DNA from 3 places in the Pseudoalteromonas sp. MER144-MNA-CIBAN-0113 genome. Region 3 is predicted to be linked to each of the others. Evidence: predicted binding sites of a transcription regulator. Region 3 holds the regulator's gene; each other region holds the start of a gene.

Region 1 (4,635 bases), on a different contig from region 3:
AAAGTTTTTTGTTTTATGGTGCTACTAGGCTGGCAATTTACTGCCAGTGCTGAGCGAATTAAAGATGTGTCTATGGTCGAAGGGGTGCGCTCAAACCAATTAGTGGGCTATGGATTGGTTGTTGGTTTACCGGGCACCGGAGAGCAAAGCCGTTTTACCGAGCAAAGTTTTAAAGGCATGCTTAATAGTTTTGGTATTACACTACCTGCGAGTTTAAAGCCAAAAATTAAAAATGTTGCAGCGGTTGCTGTTCATGCAGAACTCCCTCCATTTAGAAAGCCAGGGCAGACTATTGATATAACCGTGTCATCAATTGGCAGTGCAGGCAGCCTGCGCGGTGGTACATTATTACAAACATTCCTAAAAGGGGTTGATGGTAATGTTTACGCCATCGCTCAAGGCAGTTTAATTGTAGGTGGCTTAGGCGCTGAAGGCCTTGATGGTAGTCGCGTTGTGATTAATACGCCAACGGTAGGACGCGTACCAAATGGTGCAACCGTTGAGCGTGCTGTTAAAAGCCCATTTATGCAAAACGATTATATTACCTTTAATTTAAACCGCCCTGATTTTACTACTGCTAAACGTTTAGAGAAAACCATAAATGATTTAATCGGCCCAAATAGCGCTCAAGCACTCGATGCGGCTTCTATTCGCGTTATTGCACCTCGTGATGCCTCGCAACGTGTATCGTATTTATCAACTCTTGAAAACTTAGAGTTTAAGCCTGCGGATACTTCGGCAAAAATAATTGTTAACTCACGCACCGGCACTATAGTTATTGGAAAAAATGTAAAATTACAACCTGCGGCAATTACACATGGTGGCCTTACTGTGACCATTGCTGAGCAACAAAATGTGGCACAGCCAAATCCTTTAGCAGAGGGGGAAACAGTGGTTACCCAACAAAGTATTATTGACGTTAATCAAGATGATTCACGTGCTTTTGTATTTGACCCAGGTGTCAGCCTTGATGATTTAGTTCGTGCTATTAATGAAGTTGGCGCTGCCCCTGGCGATTTAATGGCGATTCTTGAAGCACTTAAAGAAGCCGGTGCAATTAACGGTCAGCTTGTTGTAATTTAGTTTTATAAGATTCTAGACCCTAAGCCCTAGGGTCTTTAACCCTTAACCTTTCATCCTTAACCTTTCATCGCTACTCTTCTTTTGGCTCAATTATTGCATTTAACTAGGTATTATTAATTATTGTGTCAAAAAGCTGATGGAAACAAATCATCTAGATAAGCAAAACTTTTTTGATTTAGGCAACTTAGACTCTTTGCGTCGAGATGCTTTAAACAGCGGTGATGCATCAACCGATGCATCTAAAGCGGCGTTAAAAAAAGCGGCGGCACAATTTGAAGCTATCTTCACCCAAATGCTACTGAAAAGTATGCGTAAAGCCAATGAGGCTTTTGAAGACAAAGAAAGCCCATTTAATGCAAGTGGCGTGAAGTTTTTTGAAGAAATGCACGACCAACAGATGGCTACAGAGCTTTCATCAAATGGCTCTTTAGGTCTTGCTGATTTAATTGTGCAGCAACTATCGCCAGATGGAAAAAACTTTATGCCAGGCTCAGTTCTTCGTACAACGTCAGATTTCTTTAGTGACCAACGTGCGGGTAGCACCTTACCTCATCAAGAAAACCAAAAGGTCACTGAAAAAGTGCCGCTCGTTGATTCAACTGAAAAAAGCGAACAAAACATAGCGTCTGGCACATTTGAAAATGCTGAGGAATTTGTAAGTACAGTGTGGGAACACGCAAAAACAGCGGCTAAAAAAATTGGTTTAAATCCGGCGGTTATGGTTGCGCAAGCAGCATTAGAAACTGGCTGGGGTAAACATATTATCAGTAAAGGTGATGGCAATAGCTCAAATAATTTATTCAATATAAAGTCAGATAAAAGTTGGCAGGGCGAAAAAGCCAGTAAGGTCACTTTAGAGTTTGAGCAAGGCGCTGCAGTTAAAAAGCAAGCAAGCTTTAGAGCGTATGACTCAATAAAAGATAGTGTGAATGATTTTGTGGATTTTTTAACGCAGAACCCTCGCTATCAAGATGCATTAAACAATACAGCAAAGCCGCACAAATTTTTAGACTCTTTACAGCAAGCCGGTTATGCAACCGACCCTAACTATGCAGACAAAATAAAAAGAGTGCTTAACAGTAACGAGTTAAAGAATATCGCCACAAGCATTATCCGCCAAGGAGTAGAGTAACATGTCGTTTAATTTATTAAATATTGCTAATTCAGGAATAAGAGCAAACTCTGAGTTATTGCAAACGACAAGTAAAAACATCGCAAACGTTAATACTGAAGGGTATGTACGAGAGCGCACTGAATTTACTACCATGATTGATAATCAGGTGGGCCGCGGTCAAACGTACCGGTTATTAAATGAGTTTGCACAAAAGCAATTAAACCGAGATACCTCAAATAAAAGCTTTTTTGATCAATTTGTTAGCGAGGCGAGTCGGGTTGATCAAATTTTTTCAGAAAAATCAAACAGCTTATCAACTAGTATCAACTCGATGTTTAACAACGTGCAAGAAGCACTTAACCAACCTTCATCAACAGTTGCTCGTTCATTGGTGATGAGTGATGCGCAAAATCTGATTGATCAAATGGACCGGCTTGCAGGTATTGTTTCAGAGCAAAAAGCGGTGGTTAATGAGCAATTAGAAATATTTTCTGAAGAGGCGAATACGTTAATCGAAAGTATTAGTTCGTTAAATCAAGAAATTGCGGGTGTTCATGGCACTAAAAACGAAGCAGATGCGAGCTCAGCTTACAATGAGCGTGATAAAGCAATACGTGATTTATCAAAACTAATTGATATAGAAACACTCGATGGCCCTAATGGTGAAAAACAAGTATTTATGGGCACAGGTGAAGCGGTTGTTATGCAAAATGGTTCATTTAATTTGTTTTCGATTAGTGGCGATCCCGATGCTAACTTTAAAGAGCTACGTTTAGATGTAAATGGCGGTAAGGCTGTGTCATTAGATATAGACCCTACTAAACTCAAAGGTAAAATTGGCGGTTTATTAGCGTTTAGAGACGATATTTTGGTGCCTGCTCAAAATCAAATAGGCCAGATGGGCATTGCACTTGCCGATTCGTTTAATCAGCAAAATCGTTTAGGTATGGATGCAAACGGCGAGCTTGGAGGCGATATTTTTAATATCCCAACGGTCAGTGCTTTTGTTTATCAAGCAAATACCGGAACAGCTAATATGTCAGCAACCGTTGAAGCTGGTAAAGGCAGTGAACTACCAGCGAGTGATTTTGTGATCACCTATACGGGGAACCCTAACGAAGTAAGTATTCAGCCAATAGATAATAAAGGTGAACCTTTAGGCACAGCCTCTTTAGCAACTATTCCACCCAGTGGCATTATCGATTCAGCCGCTATTACCAGTGGGGAGTCGTTTGGTTTAGAGCTAAACGTAACCGGAGCCGGTAATGCCGGTGACCAATTTCAGGTAAAACTTAATAGTGGCGCGGCAGGTAATATATCGCTGACAACAGGTCGAGGCGAAGACATTGCCTTAGCCTCTCCAATTAGAACAGCTGACGGCCTAGATAATACAGGCACAGGCAGTATTTCACCGGGTAATGTCACCGATGTAACCACGGGTAGTTTTAGTAATCCTTTGGATTTAGCAAATGGCCCTATTAGCATTGTTAAAACAGCCAATGCTAACGAATATCAACTTACTGATGGGAATGGTACAACCACGTTTACGGTTACACCGCCTGCTAACAATATACTCGCTCAAGCCGGGGCACCATACGATGGTTATGGCTTTGATTTTAATATTGAAGGCGTACCAGCAACGGGAGATACCTTTAATTTAGAATTTAATGAAGGTGGTTTTGATGATAACCGCAACGGTCAAAAACTTGCTGACTTACAAAACACCGATTTAGTACGTCAAAATGTGGTAGCAAGTGCCTCAGCCGATAATCATAAAACCTTGAACCAGGCCTATGCTGGGTTAGTAACCGATGTTGGTGTAGTAACCAGTCAAGCAAAAACCAACGGGGCGGCATTTGATGCTTTAGCACAGCAATCAGAAGCCTGGTACGAATCGTTGTCGGGCGTAAATTTAGATGAAGAGGCAGCTAATTTGCTGCGTTTTCAGCAATCTTATGCTGCATCGGCTCAAGTACTGTCTGCAGCACGTTCTATTTTTGACACTTTACTGAGTGCGGCGAGGTAATTATGCGTTTATCAAATAATTTAATGTATCAAAGTCAAATTAATAAAATTTTAGATAATCAACAGGGCGTTGCAGGCGCTTTAGAGCGAGCAAACACAGGTCAAAAGTATTTGAGTACCTCTGAAAACCCAGCTGCTATATCGCAAGGGATGTTGTACACCAATAAAATAGAAACCAATGAGCAGTTAACTAAAAATATAAAGCAGCTAAATGGTCGCTTATCAACCGAAGAAAGCATACTTAAGGGTATGAACGACACTATTTTAGAAGCGCAAATGCTAACCATACGAGCGGGCAATGGTTCGTTAGGTCAAAGTGATTTGGCTTCAGTTGCCAGTGAACTAAAAGAATTGCAAAAATCGCTGCTTAACTTAATGAATAGTCAATCAGAAGGGGGGAAATACCTATTCTC
Region 2 (4,635 bases), on a different contig from region 3:
ACTCTGGAGTAAACAACGCCCCCTTTTAGGGGGCTAATTCAAAGCCACCTTCTTTAGAAGGTGGATCTTTTACTTATAAAATCAATCGTTTCTTCGTCGAGTATTGCCTTAGAAATGTATTGCATACCGCTTTTACTTTTTAACAATAGTCCACAATCTGTAGTAATAATTTCGTTAATGTCGTGCCAAGCTAACTGGTAATTTTTGTAATGATTGGTTGATTTTATTCCGTCTTCGTCGAAGGTGAGAGTGACTTCAGAACCAGACGCTCTGCTTAGCATTTGCCTGGTAACCCACCATGGGCGGCGATAGTAAAAGGCGATGCATTCGAGTAGGGCTAGCATCAGCAAAAATGTACCTAGGTAATGATCTCCTAAACCATAAATACCAAATAATCCCAATACAACAAGCAGTGCTAATAAAAAATATTTAGGTTGCCCGCGTTTACTATAAGGCAGCGATTGGTCGAAGCATTCATAAAAGTAAGGTTTATCGAGTTTATAGGTTGTCGTAAATACCATGCATCTATACTTAAAAGCTATTTTTTATCATTTTAGCAAGCTATGTGGCAAATGCGCAGCTTAAAAAGAATTAATAGTTCAGAGTTTATAATTAATGGGTAGCAACTTGGCGACTAATACTAAACACAAAAAAAGCGACCAGATGGTCGCTTTTTAAAAAGGGGGCTGAATTAGCAATTTGTTTCTTCAGCGTTGACACCTTCTTTTACTTCTTCACAGGCATCTTCTACTTTATTTTGAACATCTGTCACGGCTTCGTCGATGCGTTCACCTGCTTCTTCTGCATGATTGTCTTCACAACCCATAATAAATGCACTTGCGAATAGGCCAATAGCTGCTGCTTTAAGTGTTGATGATTTCATAATGTAATTCCTTGTATATAAATTTAAAAAAGTTCGTTGTTTCTTATCTACCTGGGGCTTTTACCACGTAAAGCGCCAGAGACAAGTGAAATAACCAGTAAAACTAAAAAGATAAAAAATATGATCTTAGCAATTCCTGCTGCGGCTCCTGCAATACCACCAAATCCTAAAACGGCTGCGATTAGTGCGATCACCAAAAATGTAATTGTCCAGCGTAACATTGTCATCTCCTTGATTTATCTAAGTGTTAAAGTGTTGTTTTTATATAAGCGAGTAATGTGCCAGTATTTTATTTTGTTTTAAATCAATGGTTTAATTTATCTTTTTGAGTTTAGCTTTATATTAGGTTGGTAATTTTTACGGTTTTATCTGTAACTTATTCACAGTGGTGTCTGATGAGATAATAAATAGTTTTTACAGTCGTTACTTTGGTAAGACCAATTAACATTTGCTTTGGCAGTTTTTAGTGGATTAGCTCATTAGGTATATTTTTATGTGTTTTTACAGAATATTAGGGTTTTTATATATTCTTTGTTTATAACGAACATTTTTACCATCTATATATATAGGTTAAATAAGCTATTTTAGGTGGTGTTAACCTTATTGGTGATATGTTACTTTTAGATTAATTGGTTTTACCAATTTACAATGTGTAGACAAAAGAATAGTTTTTGTTACTATTGGTGAATATTTATTTAAATAAACTGATTTTTTATGTATTCAGTTTTGAACAGGGGAGAATTATGGATATAGGGGCTTTGCTCACAACTGCAGGCAATTTAATGCTAACCGGTATGGTGGGTGTGTTTGTATTTCTTTCTTTATTGATTGGTGCAGTGACAGTTATGTCTAAGCTGGCTAGCAAATTTTCTCAGCCAGAACTTGAAGTATCACAGAGAACACCATCTTTTAAATCTCAAGGTGTGCCAAATGAGCACATCGCTGCAATTAGTGCTGCCATTGCTCAGTACAAAACAAATAATAATTAGAGGAGCATACCAATGGCTAAATTAAAAATAACAGAACTCGTACTTCGTGACGCACATCAGTCGCTTTTAGCTACCCGCATGCGATTAGACGACATGTTACCTATTGCAAAAAAATTGATGACGCAGGTTATTGGTCTATAGAGTCTTGGGGTGGGGCTACCTTTGACTCATGTATTCGTTATTTAGGCGAAGATCCGTGGGAGCGTATTCGCGCGCTTAAAAAGGCGATGCCAAATACACCCCAGCAAATGTTACTTCGCGGTCAAAACTTATTGGGGTATCGCCATTATGCTGATGACGTTGTTGAAAAGTTTGTTGAGCGCGCACACAAAAATGGCGTAGACGTATTTCGTATTTTTGATGCCATGAATGATGTACGTAACTTAGAAACTGCCATAAAAGCGGCGGTTAAAGTAGGCGCGCATGCCCAAGGTACGATTTCTTACACGGTAAGCCCAGTACACACATTGGATATGTGGCTAACACTTGCTAAGCAGCTTGAAGAATTAGGTTGTCATTCAATTTGTATTAAAGATATGGCGGGATTGCTTAAGCCTTACGATGCAGAAAAACTGATTAAAGGCTTAAAAGAAACGGTTTCAATTCCTATTGCCATGCAATGTCATGCAACAACGGGTTTAAGTACCGCAACGTATCAAAAAGCGATTGATGCCGGTATTGATATGCTCGATACGGCTGTATCGTCTATGAGTATGACTTATGGTCATTCAGCAACTGAAACAATTGCTGCAATCGTGGAAGGTACTGAGCGTGATACTGGGCTTGATTTAAACCACCTTGAAGAAATTGCAGCTTACTTTAGAGACGTACGTAAAAAGTACGCTGCGTTTGAAGGCAGTTTAAAAGGTGTTGATGGCCGAATTTTATTAGCCCAAGTGCCAGGTGGTATGTTAACTAACATGGAAAATCAGCTTAAAGAGCAAGGCGCTGCTGATAAACTAAACGAAGTATTACTTGAAATTCCACGGGTGCGTGAGGATTTGGGCTTTATTCCATTAGTTACACCGACCTCGCAAATTGTTGGTACTCAGGCAGTACTTAATGTGCTTACTGGCGAGCGCTATAAAACCATCACCAAAGAAACCGCTGGCGTATTAAAAGGTGAGTATGGTTCAACACCTGCTCCTATGAATAAAGAGTTACAAGAGCGTGTACTTGATGGCAGCGAAGCAATTACCTGTCGCCCTGCAGATGTGATCAAACCTGAACTTGAAACGCTTGAGGCTGAATTAAGTAAACTTGCGCAAGAGCAAGGCTTAACGCTTGCTGATGAGCAAATTGATGATGTGCTCACGTATGCCTTATTCCCACAAATTGGTTTGAAGTTTATTAAAAACCGCAATAACCCTGACGCATTTGAACCTGTTCCTAGCGCTGATGATAGCTCCAATAAAGCACCTGAAAAATCAGCGGCAAACAATAAAGGCGTTAAGGCTGAGCAATACAGCGTTAAAGTAGATGGCAAAGTATACGATGTCGTGGTTGCTCAAGGCGGTGAGCTTAAAGAGGTGACGCTAAAAGACTCTGAGCATATTCCACAGTCGGCATCAGTTGCTTCAGGTGAAACTCTTAATGCGCCACTTGCCGGTAATATCTTTAAAATTAAAGTAAAGCCAGGTCAAGTAGTAAATGAAGGTGATGTGGTGATTATTATGGAAGCCATGAAAATGGAAACCGAAGTACGCGCCATGCATACCGGTACAATTGCAGACGTGCTTGTCTCTGAAGGTGATTCAGTGTCAACCGGCGATGCAATGATTGCATTAGCTTAAGGAGTAATTAGAGGATGGATGGTATTTTAAACCTCTGGCATGCCACAGGCATTGCTAACTTTACATTTCCTGGGCTGATCATGATTGCCGTTGGTTGTTTGTTATTATTTTTAGCTATAGTTAAAAACTTTGAGCCGCTACTATTACTGCCCATTGGTTTTGGGGCTATTTTAACTAATATTCCTGTGGCGGGCTTATCTGACCCTGGTGGCTTACTTTATTATGTTTACTATGTAGGTATTGATACCGGAATTTTTCCGTTATTAATATTTATGGGAGTGGGCGCGCTCACTGACTTTAGTGCCTTAATTGCAAATCCGCGTATGTTGTTATTAGGTGCTGCGGCGCAGTTTGGTATTTTTGCTACCTTATTTGGGGCTATTTTACTTAACTTTATTCCAGGGTTTGAGTTTAGTTTACAAGATGCGTCAGCAATTGCCATTATTGGTGGCGCTGATGGGCCAACCGCTATCTTTTTAGCGTCAAAGCTGGCACCTGATTTATTAGGTGCTATAGCAGTGGCTGCGTACTCGTACATGGCGTTGGTTCCTATTATTCAGCCGCCTATCATGCGTGCGTTTACAACGCCTGAAGAACGTAAAATTCAAATGCCAGAACTGCGTAAAGTATCAAAAAAGGAAAAAATTATTTTTCCGCTGATGGTACTCACTTTAACTGCGCTCTTTTTACCAGCCGCCATTCCACTGGTTGGTATGTTTTGTTTAGGTAACTTAATGCGTGAGTCGGGTGTGGTCGATAGGCTAAGTAACAGTGCTCAAAACGAAATTATTAATATAACCACCATATTTCTAGGACTAGCGGTAGGCTCTAAGCTTGCTGCCGAGCAGTTCTTAACGGTGGAAACCATTGGTATTTTAGTGCTGGGCGCAATGGCGTTTGCTATTGGTACGGCCTCAGGTGTATTTATGGCAAAAGGCTTAAATAAAATATCAAAAACCCCAATAAATCC
Region 3 (4,635 bases):
TCAAAGCAAGGGGCTCTTGAGCTCCACTCATGCGACCATGTGGAATAGCAATGCCTCGGCCAATGCCTGTACTTCCAAGCTTTTCTCTTGCAGTTAATGCATTAAGAATATCTTGTTGTGTTAAATAGGGCAGCTTATTGTGAGCCAATTCACTGATAAATTCTAAAATTCTTTTTTTACTATTAAAAAGGACCGCAGCTTTACTGCAGTCCTGACAGATAAGTGAGCTTAGTTTCATAGTGTTAGTGTCGAGCAAGTTTCTCTTTGTGTTTAATTACTTGACGATCTAGCTTGTCAATGAGCGAGTCTATAGCGGCATACATATCTTGATGCTCAGTAGAGGCAAAAATCTCAGCGCCACTTACATGAACGGTTGCTTCAGCTTTTTGGTTTAGTTTTTCTACATCGAGAATAACGTGCACATTCGTTATGTGATCAGTGTGCCTCTGTAACTTCGAAAATTTACTATTTACGTAGTCTCTAAGCGAGTCGGTAATATCTACATGGCGACCAGTTAAATTCAGTTGCATAAACATTTTCCTCTTTGTTGTACGCCTTAAATCAAACTTTTACGTTGATTAGACGGGGGAATAGCTAGAGATTCGCGATATTTTGCTATAGTTCTCCTCGCTACTTTAATTCCTTGCTCTGCCAATATATCTGCAATTTTACTATCACTCAATGGTTTAGCTGAGTTTTCTGCAGCGATTAATTTTTTAATTAATGCACGTATTGCTGTTGATGAACATTCGCCACCATTTTCAGTACTTACATGGCTTGAAAAGAAATATTTAAGCTCAAAAATGCCACGTGGTGTATGCATGTATTTTTGCGTAGTAACACGCGATATAGTCGACTCATGCATTTCCACCATTTCAGCCACATCGTTAAGCACCATAGGCTTCATAGCCTCAGGACCGTGTTCAAAAAAGGCCTGTTGCTGTTGCACAATACAGTTGGTTACTTTAAGTAGCGTGTCATTTCTACTTTCTAAGCTTTTTATAAACCATTTAGCCTCTTGTAAGTGCGAGCGAATAAACTGGCTATCACCACTTGATTTAACCGTACGCGACATAGCTGCATATTGGCTATTTACTCTGATCTTAGGCATGCTATCTGGGTTTAATTCAACTACCCAACGACCTTTAACTTTCTTAACCGACACATCAGGAATAACGTATTCAGACTCTTCTCTAACAATAGTGTCTGCCGGTTTTGGGCTGAGCGTATGAATCAACGTCATGATTTCTTTAAGCTCATCTTCTTTAAGCTTTGTTTTTTTCATCAACGTGCGATAGTCACGTGCAGCAAGTAAATCAATATGATCGGTTAAGATCATTTTTGTTTCGTTTAAAAAAGGTGTGTCTTTATCAAATTGATTTAGCTGAATACACAAGCACTCTTGTAAACTACGCGCGGCTATTCCCACTGGATCAAATAGTTGAATACGCTTTAGTACCGCTTCTATTTCGTCAAGTTCAACTTCATCTTCGCCGTCGTTTTCTTGGTTAAAGCTTTCTAATATTTCTTCACAGCCAAGGGTTAGAATCCCTGAGTCGTCCACAGCTTCTACAATTGCAATAGCTATCGCTTCATCGGTAGGACTAAACGGCGTCAGTTGAAGTTGCCACATTAAATACTCATGCAGCGTTTCAGTCGAAGAGCCTTGATAAATAGATTCATCTTCTGGCATTGGGCCCGATGAAGAGGCAGGCGCAGCGCTCATATATTCATCCCAAGTAACATCCATAGCCATATCATCGCTAATGGTGTCTTTGGTCATTGCTTCGCCGCTATCTTGCTCATACTCGCTAGGTTTATCGTCAGCTGAGGCACTTAGCGTTAAGTCATCGTTATCGGCTTTTTGTTCGTTTTTACCTGCAGTGTCTTCGCTGTAATCGTGTTCTTCAACTTCAAGCAAGGGGTTGCTATCGAGCGCTTCTTGAATTTCTTGCTGGAGATCCAATGTACTGAGTTGCAATAAGCGAATTGCTTGTTGCAACTGTGGAGTCATTGTAAGTTGCTGGCCCATGCGCAGCTGTAATGATTGCCTCATTTATCTCTAACAATCCTTTTAAATTACGGTCTGTTGACCTTTACGGATTAAAATTTGTTCAAACTAGGGGCGGTTTAATTGCGGCGCGAGGTTTGTAACCTAGTGGGCTAAGTCAAAACCGAGCAAAGCTTCCGCGTCCTGCTCACGCTCCTTACCTACATCCATGTAGGCAACAAAGAGTAAATCGTCCCTAGGCAGAACCCGAAGGGCAGCGCCTGTTTGGCATTGATGCTGCGTTATCGCCTATTTATGGGGAATACCACACCACATAGGCTCTGCCTTGCCTAAATACCAAACAGACTGCTGCAAATTCAACCTTGAAAGGTCAACAGACCTAAGTATGATTAATCTTAGCAGATGCTTAGTGGAATAACACACATATTAGAGCTTGAACTGCTCGCCCAAATAAACATCGCGTACTGTTTTATCGTTTAATACGTATTCAGGAGTGCCTGATGCAATTAACTCCCCATGAGAAACTATGTAGGCTTTTTCACAAACATCAAGTGTTTCGCGCACGTTATGGTCTGTAATAAGTACGCCAATGCCACGGTTTTTAAGATGCTCTATAATCTTTTTAATATCTAATACTGAGATAGGATCAACCCCCGCAAAGGGTTCGTCTAAAAGGATAAATTTAGGGTTTGCTGCTAATGCTCGCGCAATTTCAACGCGGCGACGTTCACCACCTGATAAGGCCATACCTTGGCTGTCACGAATATGCTGAATGCTAAATTCATCAAGTAAATTATTTAAGGTATCTTCGCGTTGTTGTTTGTTTAATTCTTTACGTGTTTCTAAGATAGCCATTAAGTTTTGATAAACAGTCAGCTTTCTAAAAATAGACGACTCTTGCGGTAGATAACCAATCCCTAAACGCGCTCGGCTGTGCATCGGTAATAAAGTAATATCTTTATCATCAATTGATATTTTGCCTTTATCGCTAGGGACAAGGCCTACAATCATATAAAAAGTGGTGGTTTTACCTGCACCATTAGGGCCAAGTAACCCCACAATACTGCCAGCTTCAACCTCTAGGCCAACGTTTTTTACAACTTCACGACCTTTGTAGCTTTTAGCTAATAGCTCTGCTTTTAATGTGCTCATGGTTGGCCTTTATCATCTTCTTTTTTATTTTCAACAGGCACTAAAATAGTGTGTACACGGTCTGTTGAGTTTTCGTCTTTTTCTGCGCTAATTAACTGCTGCTCGATATCGTAAGTGATACTTTTAGCTGTTATTTTTTGACCTGCTTGAGCAATGCTTGCATCGCCGATTAAGGTTAAAAAACGCAGCGACACATCGTAACGCACTTCATTCGCACTGGCGCTCATTATGGTGCCATCGGCTTGTGTTTCTTCAAAATATGCAGGGCTGCCTGTGGCAATTAATAACTGTTTGTTATCGCCTAGGTCATCGCGTTTATGCACTTCTAAACGGTCAGCTGTGATACGGCGATTACCATGAATAATTTCAACATTTTTCTCAAAAATGCCTACGTTTTCTTTTAATTGACCTTCCTGCCTGTCAGCACTAATTGAGATTTGATTAGCCGCAGGAGCTTCAGTGGTTTCCTCTGCATGGCTATGAAATGCAATCAGTAATGAAGGAACAATTAGAATTTTAAATAGGTTATTGGTCATAATATAGGGTTCGCGTATGGTTAATAAGTTTAATCACCTCGGTTTTTAAATCGGCCTCAAGGCCTTTACCTGTGATTTTTAAATTAGGTCCTGTAATAACGACAGGCTGCTGTGATTGCATGGTTAATAGTTTTATATCAACATTGATGGTCTGGGCGGTGATCGTATCGATCATGGCGTTATCTACTAAGTTTTGAGCGGTTACATTACCCTCTAACACCAGTTGACGGTCGTCGTATAGGGTGGCTTCATCGGCGTTAATACGCCATGTTTGCTGCTCGTTGTATAAAGTGAATATAGGCTTTTCAAAAAAGGTAAAACCGAGTTGTTGATACAACTCCATTTTTACCGCAGTTACCTTATGGCTCACTTTACCTTGTTCATTATAAGCCGTTTGTTTTAGCTCAATAGCGGTATAATCAGGCTTAGCAATAACTTGTGTTTCTTCGCTTGCAGTAATATCAACCTTAGTAAAATAAGGATACCAGAGCCAAACCATACAGCTTATGAATAAAACGCTCAGTATAATGCGCGCTACATTCATGAACTCGTTCCTTGGCTAGTTAATGGCTTGTTATTTTCGAGCATAAGTAAGTCTGTCAGCTCTCTTACCGCACCAAAACCGCCGGGCAGTTGGGTTACATAATGTGATAAACGTTTAATAAGTGGATGAGCATCGTTTACGGCAACCGCAAAACCGACTTGCTCCATTACTGGCATGTCTGGGCCATCATCACCTATATAAGCAATTTGCTCATCGCTAAGCGCTAATTTTTGTTTTAATTCTTGATAGGCTATGAGCTTGTCTTCTTGGCCTTGATATATATGTTGTACGGTTAAACTGCTCATTCGCTGCTGCACTATATGAGAATGGCGCCCAGTGATTACGGCGACTTCAAAACCGCTGTTAATCAGGGCTTTGATACCAAATCCGTC

Evidence for each region. Region 3 encodes sigma-54, which starts transcription at its own class of promoters, with help from an activator protein. Its sites were predicted from a motif close to GTTGGCACGNNNNTNGNNT; they were not measured.
Region 1: the regulator sigma-54 is predicted to act here: its motif matches at 1,164-1,182, upstream of flgJ (flagellar assembly peptidoglycan hydrolase FlgJ).
Region 2: the regulator sigma-54 is predicted to act here: its motif matches at 1,151-1,169, upstream of AAEY57_RS14420 (DUF1328 domain-containing protein).

The regions. Positions count from the first base shown of each region.
Region 1 covers NZ_JBEOOG010000066.1:9,033-13,667, forward strand. The annotation lists gene AAEY57_RS15020 (flagellar basal body P-ring protein FlgI) at 1-1,083, shown strand, start outside; gene flgJ (flagellar assembly peptidoglycan hydrolase FlgJ) at 1,220-2,215, shown strand; gene flgK (flagellar hook-associated protein FlgK) at 2,217-4,223, shown strand; gene flgL (flagellar hook-associated protein FlgL) at 4,226-4,635, shown strand, end outside.
Region 2 covers NZ_JBEOOG010000060.1:20,056-24,690, reverse strand. The annotation lists gene AAEY57_RS14430 (YcxB family protein) at 54-521, opposite strand; gene AAEY57_RS14425 (hypothetical protein) at 692-883, opposite strand; gene AAEY57_RS14420 (DUF1328 domain-containing protein) at 931-1,104, opposite strand; gene AAEY57_RS14415 (OadG family protein) at 1,627-1,872, shown strand; partial or broken gene oadA (sodium-extruding oxaloacetate decarboxylase subunit alpha) at 1,885-3,665, shown strand; gene AAEY57_RS14405 (sodium ion-translocating decarboxylase subunit beta) at 3,680-4,635, shown strand, end outside.
Region 3 covers NZ_JBEOOG010000037.1:17,668-22,302, reverse strand. The annotation lists gene ptsN (PTS IIA-like nitrogen regulatory protein PtsN) at 1-238, opposite strand, end outside; gene hpf (ribosome hibernation promoting factor) at 243-530, opposite strand; gene AAEY57_RS11135 (RNA polymerase factor sigma-54) at 557-2,056, opposite strand; gene lptB (LPS export ABC transporter ATP-binding protein) at 2,438-3,163, opposite strand; gene lptA (lipopolysaccharide transport periplasmic protein LptA) at 3,160-3,699, opposite strand; gene lptC (LPS export ABC transporter periplasmic protein LptC) at 3,689-4,243, opposite strand; gene kdsC (3-deoxy-manno-octulosonate-8-phosphatase KdsC) at 4,240-4,635, opposite strand, start outside.